Regions from separate parts of the Trichocoleus sp. DQ-A1 genome, predicted to be linked through region 2. Evidence: predicted binding sites of a transcription regulator. Region 2 holds the regulator's gene; each other region holds the start of a gene.
The links. The regulator NtcA, encoded in region 2, controls nitrogen genes in cyanobacteria. The targets are predictions, from matches to a motif close to TTTGTANNNNNNNNTACAAA.

Region 1 (4,453 bases), on a different contig from region 2:
AATATCCTACCTATCGGCTTTCTGATACCGTTTTATACAGCGCCTTAAAATTTCTGGAAGACCAAGCCGCTATCACAGGGTATTGGAAAAAAGTGGAAGGCAGAGGAAGACCTCGTCGAATGTATCAAATTCGCCCAGAGTGTCTGGAACAGGCTCATGACCTGGCTCGCCTTTGGGATGAATACACAATGAGAGAATCTCAAGCCATCTGAGCCAATCCCAAAGAAGCTCTCTTGCGATAGGCTATAGGTTATAGGCGATCTTGTATCTCTTGGACAAGAGCCTATTTTCCATTGTCCTATCTAGAAATTCGTGAATACGACAATTCTCTTTTCAACATTTCTGCTAACACTGTTGTTAGCAGTCGGTCTATTTTTCTTTATTCGAGCCTCCGCTAAGGATCGAACGCAACAAGTGAAACTGATTGCGGAGCAACCAGAAGAATCAATTTTAATTCAATTGCAACAATATTTCGATCGGCGTGCTTACCGGATTGCGGCGGTGGATGCAAAGCAAAATCAAGTTACATTCCAAGGCTTTGTCCGCCCCAGCTGGTTTTTGGCAATTTTTCTGAGCTTATTAGCTTTTTGTGGCTTTCTTTGTTTGGCGTTGATTTTAGCAATTTTATTTCCCCAATTCGCTAAAATCTTTCTAGGTTTGGTTCTCCTTTCACCAGCCGCTGGCGTTTTTTACTGGAAAAAAGCTGGACGCAGCGAACAAGTTTCCCTGAAGGTGGAAACATTTGCAGGTGTCGAAAAAGAGACCAGAAGTTTAATAACTGTCATCGCCCATCGTGATGAATTGGCTCAATTGCAACAGGAACTGCAATTAAAGCCTTGCGAATGACAACTCTCTGGCTAAAAATCTTAAAAAATTCCAAAACCTGGTCAGTTTGTGAATCCAAAAGAATTTTAATTAACCTGAGTTCGGGATAAGAAAGGGAGGGGCTGTGTAAGCTAAAAGTTGTCAAAACCATCATTCAGCAAGCCTCTCCCATGATTAGTCTAGAAGAACTTTTCTGCAATATCGATGATTTCTGCCAACACTTTGAACCCCAGTGGCGAGCTTCTCTACTAGGGCAGGGGGTTCAGCAACGAGTGCGCTCTCGCGCCTTGAGTCTAAGTGAAATCATGACCATCTTAGTCGCTTTTCACCAACAGCACTACCGCAACTTCAAGGCTTACTACCTCCAGCACGTCAGTATGTACTGGAAAGACGCTTTCCCGTCATTGGTGAGCTATAACCGATTTGTGGAATGGATGCCTTCGGCCCTACTGCCATTGTGCATTTACCTCAAGCACTGTTTTGGGGAGTGTACTGGCATCAGCTTCATCGATGCCACTAGCCTCAAGGTTTGCCACAATCGTCGTATCCCACGACATCGAGTATTTTCCAATCTGGCAGCAAGAGGCAAAACCTCAGTCGATTGGTTCTTTGGCTTCAAGCTGCATCTGGTAGTCAATGAGTGTGGAGAGCTGCTCAACTTCACCCTCACCCCTGGCAATATTGATGACCGTAAGCCTGTTCCAGAGCTGCTTAAAGGCCTCTTTGGCAAAGTTTTTGCAGACCGAGGCTATGTCTCTCATGCCCTAGCTCAAACACTTTTTCAAGCCTATGGCATTGAATTCTTTGCCAAGCCTAAACGCAACATGAAGAACCGCTTGATGCGCTTAAGTGACAAGTTACTCTCCCGCAAACGGTCGATTATTGAAACTATCATTGACCAACTGAAGAATATTTCTCAGATTGAACATTCCAGGCATCGCAGCCCGGTCAACTTTATGGTGAATATCCTCTGCGGATTGATTGCTTATTGTCATCAGCCAAAGAAGCCTTCACTCAATCTGGATTTCACTTTGCCTCAAGCTGCTTAACCCGAACTCAGGTTAATTAGAAGGAAAAATTCAAAATTCCTCCTATAAAACAATAGGGGCGGTTCGCAAACCGCCCCTATAACCGAGTTTTCACGTTTAATGCCTAAAACTTCAGCTGCTACGAACAGCGGCGAGGGTAGGCTTTTCCACAGGATTGTCGATTATCCTAAGGCTAGGAAACAGAAAATGATTTTCTTCAACATATTGGGCACCAAATAGCCCCTTTTCCGCCCAAAAGTACCGATCTGTGGTGTGTTCGTTCCGCTTCACGAGCAGCAAAGCAGGCGGAAGGATTCCTTCGGTTTGAATAAACTTTCGCGCGGCGGTGACTGGTTTATCTTCGCCACTTTCAATACTATACTGAGGGACATGCTCTAAAATTCTACGTCCTTCCTGGCGACGGCGACTTTTCCGCTTGCGTCTTCTAGCCAACCTCCTTACCTCCCCTTTAATTCTGACAGTTGTAATGATAGATACAAAAACCGTCGCAAGTATATCGGTTTGAGTTCAAAATATCAACCGCTTTTTACCGATTGATACAAACATTACAGCCCTCAGAAATTAAAATCGACAGCAGCAGAACGGGCAATAGACGCTATATATGCAAGCTTGTCCAAACTAGAGCCTAGATATAGCGTATAAAGGGCTATATTTATTCGACCTTGACAAAATTTAGCCAGTTTGGAAGCAATTTCCTAACCAAACTATCATGAAAGCTCGCTAAAATTTTTGTAATAAAAAGAAACAAAAATGAGGTTTTTGCACGACCTTTGCCGCTTCAGCGCAATTGCGTGTCAGGATCGACGGAAGAAAACCCGAGCCGATGAATGCAATTTTCCTCGCTGTCAAGTACCCAAGTATAAGCGAATGTGTCTATGTCTACCAGTTCAGAATTCATAACTTTGTGCCAATCACAAGTAGCACTATTAACTCAAGGACTGGAAGCTGCCTTGAGTGTTGTGTATTTAACGGAAGAACTGGTAGAGGGCGTCCCAACTAAGCTAAGGCCGGTTGTTGCTTACCCACAGACAGCGGTGGAATGGGAAACGGATGAGATTTCGGCTTTGGGATTTTCCGATCGACCGTTGGCATCCATTCCTCGGTTATTGTCAGCGGCATCTCCGGTTCCTCAGGAGTCCGATGCGGTTTCTGAGACGGGTTCAACGGAATCGGCGGCTGAAGTCGGGAAAGAAGAAACGATTGATGAATTGCAGGCAAAGACGGGGACATCGCCCCTCCAGCGATCGCTCTTCGCCGATGCTGACCTGAGTAGCTCCTCGCGCCAAATTGTGGTGCCTTTGTTGCATGAAGGTGTGGTGATGGGGTTGCTGGTGACAGCTCGTGAAGATAGACCTTGGAACCAGCGGGAACGAACCGCGATTGAACGGATTGCCGATACACTGGCGAGCGCTTGTATTCTGGATCGGCGTTCCCAATGGTTTGAGCAACAACTGAGTCAGCAACGTCATCTTCAGGCTCAACAGCGCGATCTCATGGACGATCTGATACATCAGTTTCGCAATCCCATGACCGCCTTACGGACGTTTGGCAAGTTGCTCCTCAGACGATTGGTACCCGGAGATGCGAACCGCGAAGTTGCTAACAGCATCGTGCGTGAAAGCGATCGCTTGCAAGAGTTGCTTCTACAGTTCGATCGGGCAGTAGATATGGACGAAGGAGAGTTAGTGCCTTTGTACGGGCAAATCGCGGATCGTTCTTACGATGCAGTTCCGGTGCCGATTGCCCCGTCCTGTCCGCTTCCCCGAAAAGGTGAAGATTTAGGAAATCTCTACTCTCCCTTGGGATTGGAGCCTCAAACAATTCCGACGAGAGCGCTGGCATTGGAATCCTGCTCGGTGGCGAAAGTTTTGGAACCGCTAGTGGTGACATCCAGCGCGATCGCCCAAGAAAAAAATCTGGCTTTATTAGCAGAAATTCCTCCGAATTTGCCGCCAGTACAAGCCAATGCCAAAGTGCTGCGCGAAGTGCTAAGCAATCTGATTGACAATGCTTTGAAATATACCCCGGCGGGTGGGCAAGTTTACATTCAGGCAGGAAATCAACGACATACTTCTCAAGGAGATTTTCAGGCGATCGCAATTAGCGATACTGGCCCTGGCATTCCCGTGCAAGATAAAGAGCATTTGTTTGAGCGACATTACCGAGGCGTCCAGGCAGAAACTGAGATTCCGGGGAGTGGATTGGGTTTAGCGATCGCGAGAGATTTAGTAGAACAAATGCAGGGCGAAATTGAAGTCATTAGCCCCGCCGAACGCAACTGGCTCGAGCGGAGTATTCCCCACACTCAAGGACCCGGAACGACCTTTATTGTCTGGTTACCAACTGAAGCCTTAAAGGGCGAGGATGAAGTTTGATAAGTTGCTCTTCCATTTATTTGTATTTGAGCTGGTAATTGGTAATACGATTACTTATCTGGGGCGATGGGTCTGCATGGTATAGCACTCATCAATGATTTGTGAAGACGAGATGCCCGACTTCTTGGAGAAGTCGGGCATCTGAACTGCTGGCATCTCACAACTCAAATAGGATTGCGATAAGACGCCATTTAGAATTAAAAA
Region 2 (4,453 bases):
AGAGTATCAATTGGGTACTCTTCACATAAGTCAAGGATCGTTGCGATCGCTGCTTCTGCTGGTACAACCTGGTGGTAATGCAGAGAATTGTCTTTCCCCACTACGGCTAAACCACACTTATCGCGCCCTGGATCGAACCCTAAAATCATCTGAATTGGCTAATCGCTAATTTACAAATGGTTAATTGCCATTAGTCATCATCTCATCACTAATGACTAATAAATTACATCCTGACCACAACTTCTCCGTCTTCAACCGCCTCCAAATTTAATTTCATGGGTCCGGCAATATAGGCGTCCTCAGCCACGACCGCTTTCAGAGAAATCGGCTTATTGTGCTTTTTCAACTGCTCGATAAACCGAATCAAGCTAACAATTCGATTATCGCCAACCTGAACTGTATCGCCCAAAATCCCCGCGCGAGTAGCTCGGAACTGGGATGCTCCAAGCAGCAGGTCAATCCGCTGCCGAATTTGTTGGTCGGTCATGTTTGAAGGATCGGCAGATGTCGTTGCTACGACTTCACCAGTGCGGAATACAACTTGATTGGGTGCGGCGTCTGCAAAGACTTGTACCTGCTTTTCTCCCTGGACATAGTTACCAGCCGAAAAAACTCGGACTACATAGTTTCGACCATCCTGAATCTGGTTGATCAGTTGCTCTACTTGTGCCTCTGTAATTTGCACGACCCGTTCGTTCGCCACCTTGTTGAGACCGGGTTGGGTCGCTTTAATCGCTGTCCGATTCGCTTCCCGTAACAGCTGCTCAATGACCTGTCGGGCTGCGGCTGGCTCGACAATACGAAAAACGCCAGCCGCCAGAACCTGACCGCGCAGCAGTGCCAGACTACCCTGACGCAAAGTTTGATAAGACTGGTAATACTGTTCTAAGGTTGCCACTTCCTGCTCTAGGGAAGCTTGTTGTTTTTCGAGTTCTTTAAGGCGATTTTCTCGCTGGGCAATCACCTCATCTCGTTGAGAAATTTTGTTGTCAAGTAGAGATAAGGCTTTGTCTCGCTGGGCAATTTGCTCATCGCGATCGCTCAGGCTCTTCCGAAAGGCAGCAAGTTTCTCATCAAGTTCGACAAGGGCTTGATCCCGCTTGAGAATTTGCTCATCGCGTTGGCTAATTGCTCGGTCTTGCTGGGCAATTTTTTGGTCGCGCTGAGTCACTTTCGCTTTGAATTCAGTAATTTCAGCTCTGACTTGATTTCGCTGCTGGAGCAATTCTTGGCGTTCTGCTTGAAGTTGTTGGATTTCCGAACGTAGCGTCTTCGCTTGCCCAGAGACAGAGGTCAGCTGTTTTTGGGTTTGCTGAAAGCTGCTGGCGACCCGACTCAGTTCGCTTTGAGTTTGATTTAGTTGCGCCTCCGTCTGGCCTTGTTTAGCCAGCGCAGCTGCCAAAGATCGATTAATCGCATCTAAGCGCTGCTGAGCGACAGATTGCTGGGTGCGAGCTTGAGCGAGTTCCTTTTCGACTTGCTCTTTTTGGGCGGCGGTTTTAGCAAGTTCGCTTTCGGTTTTCCGTTTCTGCTCGTTCGCTTTAGCAATATCCTTACTTGCTGTCTTGAGTTTTTTCTGCACTTCTTGAAGTCTAAAAACTCCAATCCGCAATTGTTCGCTGGTCGCGAAGATGATTGTTAGTGTTGAGGCAGAAATCGTTAGCCCCGTCAGAATCGTTACCAAAACAGCTGTTTTGCGGGGACGCAGATTGAACAACGACAGGCGTGCTTTTCCCACGCGCGTGCCAATGCGATCGCCTACCGTTGCGATGACGCTTCCCAACACTAAAATAGACAAAATTAGGAAGAGCGCACTGTCGGTCATTGTCTGCTACAGTCATTCCAGTTACAGCCTATCGCATTGCAGGCTAGAGAAAGGGTTAACAGGAATTAAAGATCGAAGGTGAAATCGGAAAGGTTAAAGGTTGGAAGGTTGAAAACTATCCGCTTAAAACCTGAGACCTTTTAACTCAACCCCGACTAAATGTTAAAACTTGATAACCTGCTGAGCTACCATACCGTTTTAACCGACAACCTAACCGACAACCTGACCAGAGCCTCTAGCTGTTTTCAAGTAAACTGCTGACTCAGTGTAACTGGGTTGTGTACCGTAATTTTTTTCTTGTGGATAGAAATCATTTTTTCCTCCCGCAAATCTCCCAGTAAGCGGGTGACTGTTACCCTAGTGGAGCCAATTGCTTCAGCGATCGCTTGGTGAGAAAGCTTCAGATCGATCGTAATTCCATTGGCGGTAGGAACGCCAAAATCACGGCACAGAATCAACAGAAAACTCACCAAGCGCGATCCCATATCTCGGTGAGCTAATGTCTCAATCATCATTTCTGTTTGCAAAATGCGCGAAGAAAGCCCCCGCAGCATCAACATCGATAGCTCTGGATTATCCTTGAGCGATTGCTCTACCTGATCGATCGGTGCCGAAAGCAGCTCCACTGGCGTAAATGCTACAGCGTGATAAAACCGATCCGAACGATGCCCTGTAATTAAGGACAGTACTCCAAAAACGCTGTTTTCTCGCAGCAGCGCCACGGTAATTTCTTCCCCAGCTTCATACACGCGAGACAGCTTTACTGCACCTTTGAGCAAAAAGTATACCCGTTCAGCCGGGTCTCCTGGGAAAAAGATCGTCTTGCCCCGCTCAAAAGTTTCCACCACGGGTGGAAACGCCCCACCTCCCAGTTGACGGAACACAGCTGCTAGCGGTCTATCTTGCGTCACTGCCACTTCCTTTTTCCTAAATGCTGCCCTACAGACTTCTGCAACTTTCTGTCGGAGGAACTTTAACCATAGCAAAACAACTATGAGAGTTTTCTGACATTAGACACAGATAAACTGACTTCCAAGCGGTTTTTGTGCTATTTGATACAAAATTTTAAAGTAGTTTCCCCGGCTACCTTCTTTAGTTCTCTCCCTGCTCAAGGCAAGTAAGATTATGACGGAAAATGTTGATATCTTGACAGTATCTGCGCTATCGGGTGGGATGCATGGTGAGTAAGGAGGCACGCTCCTTACCCGTACTAGACAGCCTTGCTCCGGGCGATCGCGATCTTGAATACTCCCCTAAATCGGATATCCTCTAATATTGCCTTCAAAATCGACATTTATGCTAGATTTAACCGGAAAAAACGCCCTTGTCACCGGCATTGCCAACAATCGATCGATCGCCTGGGGGATTGCTCAGCAACTGCACCAAGCGGGTGCGAATCTAGGAGTAACTTACCTGCCAGACGACCGAGGCCGCTTTGAAAAAAAAGTGGCAGAGTTGGTAGAACCCCTCAACCCCAGCTTATTTTTACCCTGCGATGTCCAGAATGAGACCCAAATTCAGTCTACATTTGACGCCATCCGCGATAAGTGGGGCAAGCTAGACATCGTGATCCATTGTCTTGCTTTTGCGAACAAGGAAGATTTATCAGGTGATTTTAGTACCACTACTCGTGCTGGCTTCACCCAAGCTCTAGAAATTAGTACCTATTCGCTGGTACAACTTGCTGGGTCAGCAAAACCACTGATGACAGAAGGTGGCAGCATTGTCACGCTGACTTATCTAGGCGGCGTTAAGGTGATCCCCAACTACAACGTGATGGGAATTGCCAAGTCTGGACTGGAAATGAGTGTCCGTTACCTGGCATCTGAATTAGGACCGCAGAATATTCGCGTGAATGCAATTTCGGCGGGTCCCATCCGTACTTTGGCATCGTCGGCGGTAGGTGGCATTCTGGATATGATCCATCACGTTGAGGAAGTGGCACCGCTGCGACGCACTGTAACTCAGAAAGAAGTGGGAAATGCGGCTGCTTTCTTGTGTAGCGATTTGGCAAGTGGCATTACAGGTCAGGTGCTGTATGTCGATGCGGGATACGAGATTATGGGGATGTAAAAAGAATCAAACATTAAAAATTAAAAATTAAAAAGCAAAGATTCTGCTAATTTTTAATTTTTAATTTTGCATTTTTAAGGCTTTCGCGTCTCCCAAATGCTCAGTAACGTAGGATAATAAACTTAACTTTATTTTCTTGAGTGAGCATCTGCGATGCAGGCACGCGATCGCCAATTTACACCTTCTCCAAGCATTGAACAGCTTTTGTCTCCTCGCATGGCAAGGGTTCCCCGCAAGACGGGCGAAACGGATGTTATCGTCACCGTCAAATTAGACGGGAATGGCACTTGCAATGCAAAAACTGGCATTCCGTTTTTAGACCATATGCTGCATCAAATCGCCTCTCACAGCCTGATTGATTTGGATGTAGCCGCGACGGGAGACTTGGAAATTGATGACCACCATACCAATGAAGATGTGGGAATTACCCTAGGAATGGCGTTGCATCAAGCACTGGGCGATCGCAAAGGAATTGTCCGATTTGGGAATTTCCTCGCCCCTCTCGATGAAGCGTTGGTTCAGGTAGCGTTAGATTTTTCCGGACGCCCCCACCTC
Region 3 (4,453 bases), on a different contig from region 2:
CAATCCGAGGCGGTAAGCGATTAGCTTGCTTACGGTCAAGATTTTGCCCAACTTTCTGGTCTTTAACCTTAACCAGTCTGGTGATAGACTCAGAAAGTCCGGCTGGGGCAGCAAATGCGGTTTGTAACAGTGTCAGACCTGCGCCTAAAGACAAGATGCCAGTTAGAACTAAAGCGGCAAAAACCCGATCGGATTGGTGAACTGTTTTACCAGAGTTTACGGGTTTGGAGTGATTTTTGAAAATCTGTCTCATAGAAACCTCAATAGAGTTGTTTTTGCAAGCGGAGAGCGTGTTAGGTGAGACGAGCGGCACTCCAACGCTCATCGAATGCATATAGCAGATAAAACGCTTGACGCTGCTATCGTGCGAGTTAGTTCCGCTGTTTCGTTCACCTGAATGGGTGATTTTTTACAAGTTTCAGATAGCGATCGCCAGCCAAAAAATTTAACTTCTGCAAAAACAGGTTTCTATAATCGTGTAGGTGTGTATTTATTCCAGCAAGGGAGCGATCGCGATGACTGTGTTGGTAGTCGCTACGGGAAATCCAGGCAAGCTGCGAGAGATGCAGAAGTATTTAAGCGGATTTGGCTGGGAATTGACCCTGAAGCCAGAGGAACTGGAGATTGAGGAATCGGGTGACACCTTCATGGCTAACGCTTGTCTGAAGGCATCCCAGGTGGCAGAGGCGACTGGAGAGTGGGCGATCGCAGATGATTCTGGCTTGGAAGTAGACGCCTTAGAGGGCGCACCTGGTATTTATTCCGCTCGTTACGGCAAAACCGACCCCGCTCGAATTGAACGCCTGTTGAATGAACTCGGCAACGAACTGAATCGGGAAGCCCAATTTGTGTGTGCGATCGCGATCGCTCGTCCCGATGGCGCGATCGCCCTGCAAGCCGAAGGAGTTTGCCGCGGCGAAATTCTCCACGCCCCTCGCGGTACGGGAGGATTCGGCTACGATCCGATTTTTTACGTTCCCAAAGAGCAAATGACCTTTGCGGAAATGACTCCTGAGTTGAAGCGCCAGTGGAGCCATCGCGGTCAAGCTTTTAAAATTCTCTTACCCCAGCTACAGACCTTAAAGACTGAGGATTGAGTCCAGAAGTTAGAAATCCAGCAACCAGAAATCAGAATTTTGCGATCGCCAAAAATTCTAATTTCTGATTTTTAATGACTCCTGACCTCTAACCTTGATGACTCAGTCCTCAGTCCTCAGTCCTCAGTCCTCAGCCCTCAGTCCTCAGTCCTCAGTCCTCAGTCCTCAGTCCTCAGTCCTGACTTAGACAGCTTCCAGATTCTTTTCCCCCGTCCGAATTCTGATGACCTGCTCTACCGGGCTGACAAAAATCTTACCATCACCGATTTCACCCGTTCGGGCAGCGGCAATGATTTTCTCAATCACCATATCAACCTGGCTGTCTTCAACAACGATCTCTACTTTAAGTTTTTGCAGAAACTCAACCGTGTACTCGGAACCGCGATAACGTTCGGTTTGGCCTTTCTGCCGCCCAAATCCTCGGACTTCAGAAACGGTCATTCCCACAATTCCCGCATTGACTAGCGCAATTTTAACTTCGTCGAGTTTAAAAGGCCGGATAATCGCTTCAACTTTTTTCAAGCTTCTAACTCCTCAGTTCGTTCTGGATTTGATCTGTACAATCAATTTGTACAACCAAAGGTACTCGTAAAGCGGCGGCTATGTTTTATCACTGCTCAAACAAAGATTTTTGTATTATATGATACATATTGCTCTTCACTCCTACCAGAGGCATCCATTGTGCCAACCCTAACTAACAGGTTTCTCTAGATATCGCTGACTCGTTAACTAGACATCGTTGACTAGAGAGTACAGTGAAGATGCGCGGGTTTGGAAATATTTTCCCCATTTGTATCAAAGCGGTTGTTCCAGGCAGATGCACCCGGTTCTTCCGACTCCTAGCAGAGTTAATCTTTCAGCCGTCAACCAGCAAGCTCAACGACTATTATTCAAAAGCGGACGCACAATCAAAAAGCCAGTGCCAAACGCTGTCGCCACAATCAAAAAGATGACGATGATTAACCACCAGCCACTCACATCTGCGGAACGCTCTGGCTGAGTTGGGCGACGATACCGACCTTCTTCTTGTTCGATTACCAAGCTTTCTGAAAAATCAGGTAATGGTGCTGGTTCCGCTTTGGGAGGGGAAGGAGGTAGAACTTCCACTGGCGGAGCGATCGCAGCCGAACGAGGAGGACGAGGAGGCTGCGGAGGACGCCGCTTAGGTGTTGCGTTTGGTGCAGTCCGAATTTCCGGTTCAATGGGGGGAGGGGGAACTTCAACTCGACCCCCGGAGGGAAACGAAGTTACTACCTGTTGTGCGTGCAAAGCTGACTGAACAACTTTTTCGATTTCTTGGCGCAGCTGTTGATTTTCTTTGGCTAACTGCTGATTTTGGGAATTCAGCGAGTCCAGCATCGCTTGCGCTGTTTGTAACTCTGCTGAGAGTTCTTTGTAAACCGAAATTGGCACTGAGGGACGGTAGGTATTCATTGGGCTTTGGGGAGTCTGCTCAGAAATATAAGCATTTTGCATTGGCGAGCGGGTCGAGGGATTAGACATCATGGATTTAGTTTAAGTTTGGTAAGGCAACAATAATGGAAAGTGAGGCGACTCTGACAGCCATTTTTTAACAAATTTGCTATTTAATCAACTAGGAATGTGCCCCAATCGATCTTTACGGTGTCATTGCTATAACCTTTGTATTCTCCGATTGTTTTAATTCTCCGATTGTAGGAGGGGAAAAAAGTGTCCCACTGGCCCTTGACCCTGACCAATGGCTAAAGCGTATTTTAGAGCAGTGGTGACATAATCTTTGGCTTTTTGAACCGCAGACCACCGATCTTTGCCCAAGGCTAGATTAGCCGCGATCGCGCTACTGAGCGTACACCCTGTGCCGTGAGTATTGGTCGTCTCTACGGTTGCGGTTTTCAAGGTTTCCAGATGGTGCCCATCGAACCAGATATCGATGCCGCGTAGATTCCCCTCCATTCCGCCTCCTTTCACTAATACAGCCGCACCACCTCCAAAATGATAAATCCGTTGGGCAGCAGAGCGCATATCATCCAAGGTATGAATCGGCAATCCGCTCAGTAATTGAGCTTCGTAGCGGTTGGGGGTCACAATCGCTGCTTTGGGGATTAAGACATCCCTCAACGTTGCCACAGCGTCATTGTCAATCAGCTGGGCACCCGTGCGCGATACCATGACGGGATCGACGACTAATTTGTCCAGTTTGAAAGCTTCCACAGCTTGCGCTACAGCCGCAATAATCTCCCCATTCAACAACATCCCCGTTTTCGCTGCTTGGACGCCAATATCCGTCACCACAGCCTCAATCTGGGCGACAATTGCTGCTGTCGGTAAAGCATCCACCCGCGTCACTCCCAGCGTATTCTGCGCTGTCACGCAAGTAATGGCACTGGTGCCGTGAACGCAGTGAAAGGCAAATGTCCGTAAATCGGCCTGAATGCCAGCACCGCCGCCGCTATCAGAACCGGCAATTGTGAGAGCAACAGGTACGCTTGAAGGGTTTTTAACGGTCATAGGAATGAGGAATGGGTAAGAGAAATGGGTAATTAGTTAATACCCGCAAATTAAGGACTACTAACAATTACTTTTACTCTAAATTTTGATGAAACCAATCCCAATCTAAATTGAATTGAATGATTAGATTTTACAAATTGCTGCAAATCGAGTGCTGCTCAATTTACAATTTGCCGATGAGTCGGCAAATTATTGCAATGCTGCCCTTGAGAAGCGAGTAGAACTGAGTTATGTGCCTAAAGACCTAATTAGAGGAAATATACGATGAGCCGCACTGATTTCCAGTTTAGGAGGGGAAATTCGTGCGGCGTGAGAGCATGGATGTAGCGATCGCTCCCGTAATCAGTCAAGTCTACCCACTTTTGGGACAGGTAATCATTGACTTCGGAACTTCTACCGAATTCAATCGGCTTCGTGGAAGTTTGTAAGAATTTCGCACCCTGCTAACTAAGGCTGGATTGCCCACGCATCAATTAAAAATTAAAAAGGAAGTGTTCCATTTTTAATTTTTAATTCTTCTAGCGTTGCGGACGCCGTCTTTGGAGAAATTCCGGAATATCCAATCCTCCACCTTGTTGAGGTTTAGGCTCAAACGTGGGGGTAGAAGGAGGAACGGGTGACGGTGCAATGGGTCGCTGTGGCTGTCTAGAAGTGCGTGCCTCCCTCGCCGCCGGTGTAGACTGAGTTTCCCCGCTAAATCCAGTCGCAATGACGGTAATTCTTACCTCACCTTGCATCCGGTCATCAATCACTGCCCCGAAAATGATATTCGCATTCGGATCGACCACTTCATAGATTGTTTCGGCTGCGGCATTCACTTCGTGCAGCGTCAGGTCGCTACCGCCGGTAATGTTAAAGACAACCCCTCT
Region 4 (4,453 bases), on a different contig from region 2:
TGACCGTTTGAAGGCTTTTGTATCCATGCAGCCGTTTCCTCTCTCATTCTGGTGGTTCTCCTCGTCGATCATAAAATGCCTGGACGCTCAGCTGGCGTTACCCAGCAAAGTCAAAGCCAGGAATTTTTAATTGGCTTTGCTGGGTTCTGTTTCCACCTGCATGAAGAATTGAAGGGCATAGCGCCAAATAACATAGCCTTGGGGACTTAGGTGCAAGCCATCCGTCGTCAGTTCGGGCTGTATATTGCCGTTACTATCGGCAAACAGGGGATAGAGATCGAGATAGCTGACAGATTCCGAACGAGCGATCGCGCCCAGTTGTCGGTTTAGTTCGCGGATGCGACTGCTAGGGATAGCAATCAGGCGATCGCGTCCCACCCAGGTTGACTTTTTACCGCCGTGGGGCAAAATCGACTGCACAACAATCTGTGCTTGGGGATGAACCCGTCGCAGATAGCGGATAATCTGTCGCTGGTTCGCCAGAATTCTCCGATCCCCCACCCCTCGGATCAGGTCGTTAATGCCAATCATCACCAAGATCGTTTCCGGCTGAGTTTCGTCCAACACATCCAATCGGTTGAGCAAACCCCCCGAAGTATCTCCAGAAATTCCTTGATTGAGCCAAGTGCGCTCTGTTGGCAATAGCTCCGAAGGAAACCACAGACTGAGCGAATCCCCAGCCAGTACGGTTAAATGTTTGGGATTTTTGGTTGCGGCTACCTCCGCTTCTTGCCTGAGCAGCGTCACCCACTGAGCGTAATTCAGCTGGTGGCGCGGCCCTAACGCGGGTGTGGAAGGTAGTGTTTTCGTCAGCAGGCTGGTAGAGACGTCTTCTGGGATCGGCTCTACAGAGGTAGCATCGCTAGCTTGTAACCTAGCTGATAGCCACCGATCCCGATTCAGCAACAAAATTACTGTTAGCATCAGCAACCCGTTGGTAGCTAGGGACAAAAGCGCCCAAGCCGGAAGAAAGGTTTTCGAGCGAGTGGACACACTAAATCAGATTCAGCACAGGTTGAATTTAATCTTAAATTGCTAGCATCCACAAATCGAGCGATCGCCTAGCTGCCAATGGAAATTGCCAATTATTCGCCTTTGAAGCTCAGTCCAGTGGCAAAATCCTCTCCATAACCTTCTTCACCATGCTCGTTGATGTCTAAACCTTGGTCTTCAGCGTTAGGTTTGACTCGCAAATCCATCGCCAAACTTAAAAGTTTGAGGATAGCAAAAGTGCCCACCCCGGCAAACACATAAGTTGCTAAGACACCGACAATCTGTTCCCATAATTGGACGGGATTGCCGAAAAATAAACCGTTGTCTCCTGCTGAGTTAACGGTTGTCGTCGCAACCAGACCCGTCAGAAGCGCCCCTATCGTCCCGCCAACGCCGTGGATAGGAAAGGTATCCAAAGAATCGTCAAACTGCAACTTGGCTCGGAGACTGACGGCAAAGAAACAGCAAACAGAGGTAACGGAACCGATGAAGATGGCTCCGAGCGGATTCACGTATCCGGCTGCCGGGGTCACGCCAACCAGTCCGCCGAGGAAACCGCTGGCAATGCCAATTGCTGTCGGTTTGCCTCTGAGTAGCCATTCCAGGATGACCCAAGTGAGACCGCCGGCTGCCGCAGCGACCATTGTGGCGACGAAAGCTACCGCTGCTAGGGAACCTGCTGTTAAAGCACTCCCGGCATTAAAGCCAAACCAGCCAAACCAGAGCATACCGATTCCGAGTAGCACGTAAGGCACGTTATGGGGTGCGTGTGGTGTCACCATGAAGCTTTTTCGCGGCCCAATCACCCAAGCGGCGACGACAGCAGAGACGCCAGAGCTGATGTGTACGACGGTTCCTCCAGCAAAATCTAAGGCTCCAAATGTACCGATCCAGCCTTTGCCCCAAACCCAGTGAGCTAAGGGAGAGTAGATAAAGGTAGACCAAAGCAGGATGAACCAGAAGTATGCCTTGAAACTCATCCGCTCCACGATAGCCCCAGAAATTAGGGCTGGAGTGATGATGGCAAACATCATCTGGTAAACCATGAACACTTGATGGGGAATCGTGCCAGCGTAACCGACCGGATCGGGTTGGTCGAAGGCGACGTTATTCAAAAATAGCCAGTTCAGGCTGCCAATGAAGGGATTGGCACTGAAAGGAGGATCGGCTCCAGGGGTCAAGGAAGTGGGTGCAAAGGCGAGGCTATAGCCCCACAGAGTCCAGGTAACGCCGACAACTCCCATGAGGATGAAGCTCATCATAATGGTGTTGAGGACGTTGCGCGATCGCACTAATCCGCCATAGAAAAAAGCTAACCCAGGCGTCATCAGCAGCACTAGGGCTGATGAAATTAGCATAAATGCGGTATCGCCTGTGTCGATTTTCGGAGCCTCAGCCACCGCTGGCGATGCTTCCTGACGCGAAGCATCGGTTGGTTCCCCAGGAACCGTTGCGGGAGCGGACAATTCCGGGGAAGGACTCACCGAAGGCGATGCGTCTTGGGCAAGCGCATTTCCTACCATTGGGCCACCCAGAAGACACAGCGCCAGTATCCAAGTAATGAGAACTTTCTTGATCACTGATTTGGTTCCATCAACGCGATCGCTTTGTTAAGCAAATGAATCTGATTGCACCAATTTCAATCAGGTCAATTCTGTATCAAAGTATACAAATTAGCGGAGTTGCCCATAAATATTTCACCCACAGATAGACGACAAAAATGAAATCCGCCCTACTCGCAACTCTATAGAGTTGGGAATAGGGCGGACTCTATGGGGAAAGGAGAAAACTCAAAAGAACAAAATGCTTTCTTTTGGTTTATCTGTCGTTACTTGACATATTCACCGGGCGGAGTCGGCATTCCACCATGCTTACCAGTATCAGAAAACCCAGCAGAGCTTCCTTCCTTAAGGAATCCACTGTAAGCTTCCATGCCATGTTCTCCGATATCCAAACCTTCAAACTCCTCTTCTGGAGTGACTCGGATACCGAGGGTCGCTTTCAACGCCAGCCAGAAGATTGTACTGAGTAGAACGGTTATGCCTCCCACTGTGACAATACCAATCAGTTGAGTGATCAACTGTCCGAGACCACCACCGAGCAATAACCCCTTGGTTGGGCCAAGACCCTCACCGTACCAGGAATAGACACCAGGGCCAGCAGCAAATAAACCCACTGCCAGAGTCCCCCAGATACCACAAACCAGGTGAACTGAGGTCGCGCCCACCGGGTCATCAATTTTGATTTTGTCAAAGAGAGTGACAGCGAAAACGACTAATACTCCGCCAACCAAACCGATGATCAAAGAACTGCCAATGCTGATAAAAGCACAGGAAGCTGTCACCGAAACTAAGCCAGCCAAAATGCCGTTGATAATCATCGACAGATCCGGCTTACCCAGGTACAACCAAGCTGTAATGGTAGCGGCAATTCCACCCGCAGCACCCCCCATGTTGGTTGTCAGGGCAATGTGAGTAATGGCGTTTGGATCGGCAGCCATTGTGGAGCCAGGGTTGAAACCAAACCAGCCCAACCAGAGAATCAAAGTGCCCAAGGTGGCAATGCTCAGGTTATGACCAGGGAAAGCAACGCTTTGCCCATCTTGATATTTACCAAGCCGTGGCCCTAAGAATGCGGCTCCCATCAAAGCAGCCCAGCCACCCACTGAGTGAACGACCGTGCAACCCGCGAAATCCCAGAAACCTCTGGTTTGCAGCCAGCCACCGCCCCAGACCCAGTGTCCGGTGAGCGGGTAGGCAATCCCGACGAGTAAGAGGCTGAAGATTAAGAAGTCAACAAACTTAATTCGTTCTGCAACCGCTCCAGAAACAATCGTGGCGGCTGTTCCGGCAAATACTAGCTGAAACAAAAACTTAGCAGCTAAGGGAACGCCAGCCCATTTCAGAGAGCCAAAAACACCTTGATAGGCATCGTTGGTGGCAGGGCTGTTATCGGCTCCGCTCAAAAACCACCCGCTCAAACCAATGAAAGGATTGCCGTCCCCGAACATCAAGCCAAAACCAATCGCCCAAAACGCGACGGTTGCTAGAGCAAACACAATCAAGTTTTTGGCGAGAACGTTGACCGCGTTTTTCTGGCGGCAGAAGCCAGTTTCTAGCATACAAAAGCCAGCATTCATGAAAAACACCAGGAAAGCCGCGATCGCTACCCATAGGGTGTCTAGCGCTACCTTCAACTCGGCTGTTGTCGGCCCCTCAGCCGCCGGAGCATCCTGGGCGACTGCTGCATAACCCCACACCATCACAATCAAAATGGCGATAGGAATGCAAGCTTGCCAACTTGGAGTCAGCCGCTTAATGGCAATTTGCAACTGCTTAAACATCGTGGCAGTCCGGGGAGATTGGACTTGCCAATTAGAAGACAATCGCTTCTTTTTGGCTTTCGATTTCTTCTTTTTGAGCGTTAATTTAGGCATCATCACTGCACTTTCCTCAATCAG

Region 1: a site for NtcA is predicted at 2,335-2,354, ahead of NDI33_RS18445 (DUF3155 domain-containing protein). Genes of this name have one in related genera too.
Region 3: a site for NtcA is predicted at 1,728-1,747, ahead of NDI33_RS16970 (P-II family nitrogen regulator). Genes of this name have one in related genera too.
Region 4: a site for NtcA is predicted at 2,647-2,666, ahead of NDI33_RS01555 (ammonium transporter). Genes of this name have one in related genera too.

Annotation. Positions count from the first base shown of each region.
Region 1 covers NZ_JAMPKE010000020.1:70,363-74,815, reverse strand. Annotated here, with positions in the region: gene NDI33_RS18460 (PadR family transcriptional regulator) at 1-212, shown strand, start outside; gene NDI33_RS18455 (cofactor assembly of complex C subunit B) at 313-846, shown strand; gene NDI33_RS18450 (IS982 family transposase) at 996-1,874, shown strand; gene NDI33_RS18445 (DUF3155 domain-containing protein) at 1,986-2,306, opposite strand; gene NDI33_RS18440 (GAF domain-containing sensor histidine kinase) at 2,750-4,249, shown strand.
Region 2 covers NZ_JAMPKE010000043.1:36,419-40,871, forward strand. Annotated here, with positions in the region: gene NDI33_RS24895 (pre-16S rRNA-processing nuclease YqgF) at 1-149, opposite strand, end outside; gene NDI33_RS24900 (DUF3084 domain-containing protein) at 224-1,825, opposite strand; gene ntcA (global nitrogen regulator NtcA) at 2,071-2,742, opposite strand; gene fabI (enoyl-ACP reductase FabI) at 3,122-3,898, shown strand; gene hisB (imidazoleglycerol-phosphate dehydratase HisB) at 4,052-4,453, shown strand, end outside.
Region 3 covers NZ_JAMPKE010000017.1:51,143-55,595, reverse strand. Annotated here, with positions in the region: gene NDI33_RS16980 (hypothetical protein) at 1-253, opposite strand, end outside; gene rdgB (RdgB/HAM1 family non-canonical purine NTP pyrophosphatase) at 516-1,097, shown strand; gene NDI33_RS16970 (P-II family nitrogen regulator) at 1,281-1,619, opposite strand; gene NDI33_RS16965 (DUF3450 domain-containing protein) at 1,974-2,603, opposite strand; gene thiD (bifunctional hydroxymethylpyrimidine kinase/phosphomethylpyrimidine kinase) at 2,757-3,584, opposite strand; gene NDI33_RS16955 (hypothetical protein) at 3,887-4,012, shown strand; gene ftsZ (cell division protein FtsZ) at 4,103-4,453, opposite strand, start outside.
Region 4 covers NZ_JAMPKE010000001.1:347,027-351,479, reverse strand. Annotated here, with positions in the region: gene NDI33_RS01565 (4-hydroxy-3-methylbut-2-enyl diphosphate reductase) at 1-27, opposite strand, end outside; gene NDI33_RS01560 (SGNH/GDSL hydrolase family protein) at 127-993, opposite strand; gene NDI33_RS01555 (ammonium transporter) at 1,086-2,573, opposite strand; gene amt (ammonium transporter) at 2,822-4,432, opposite strand.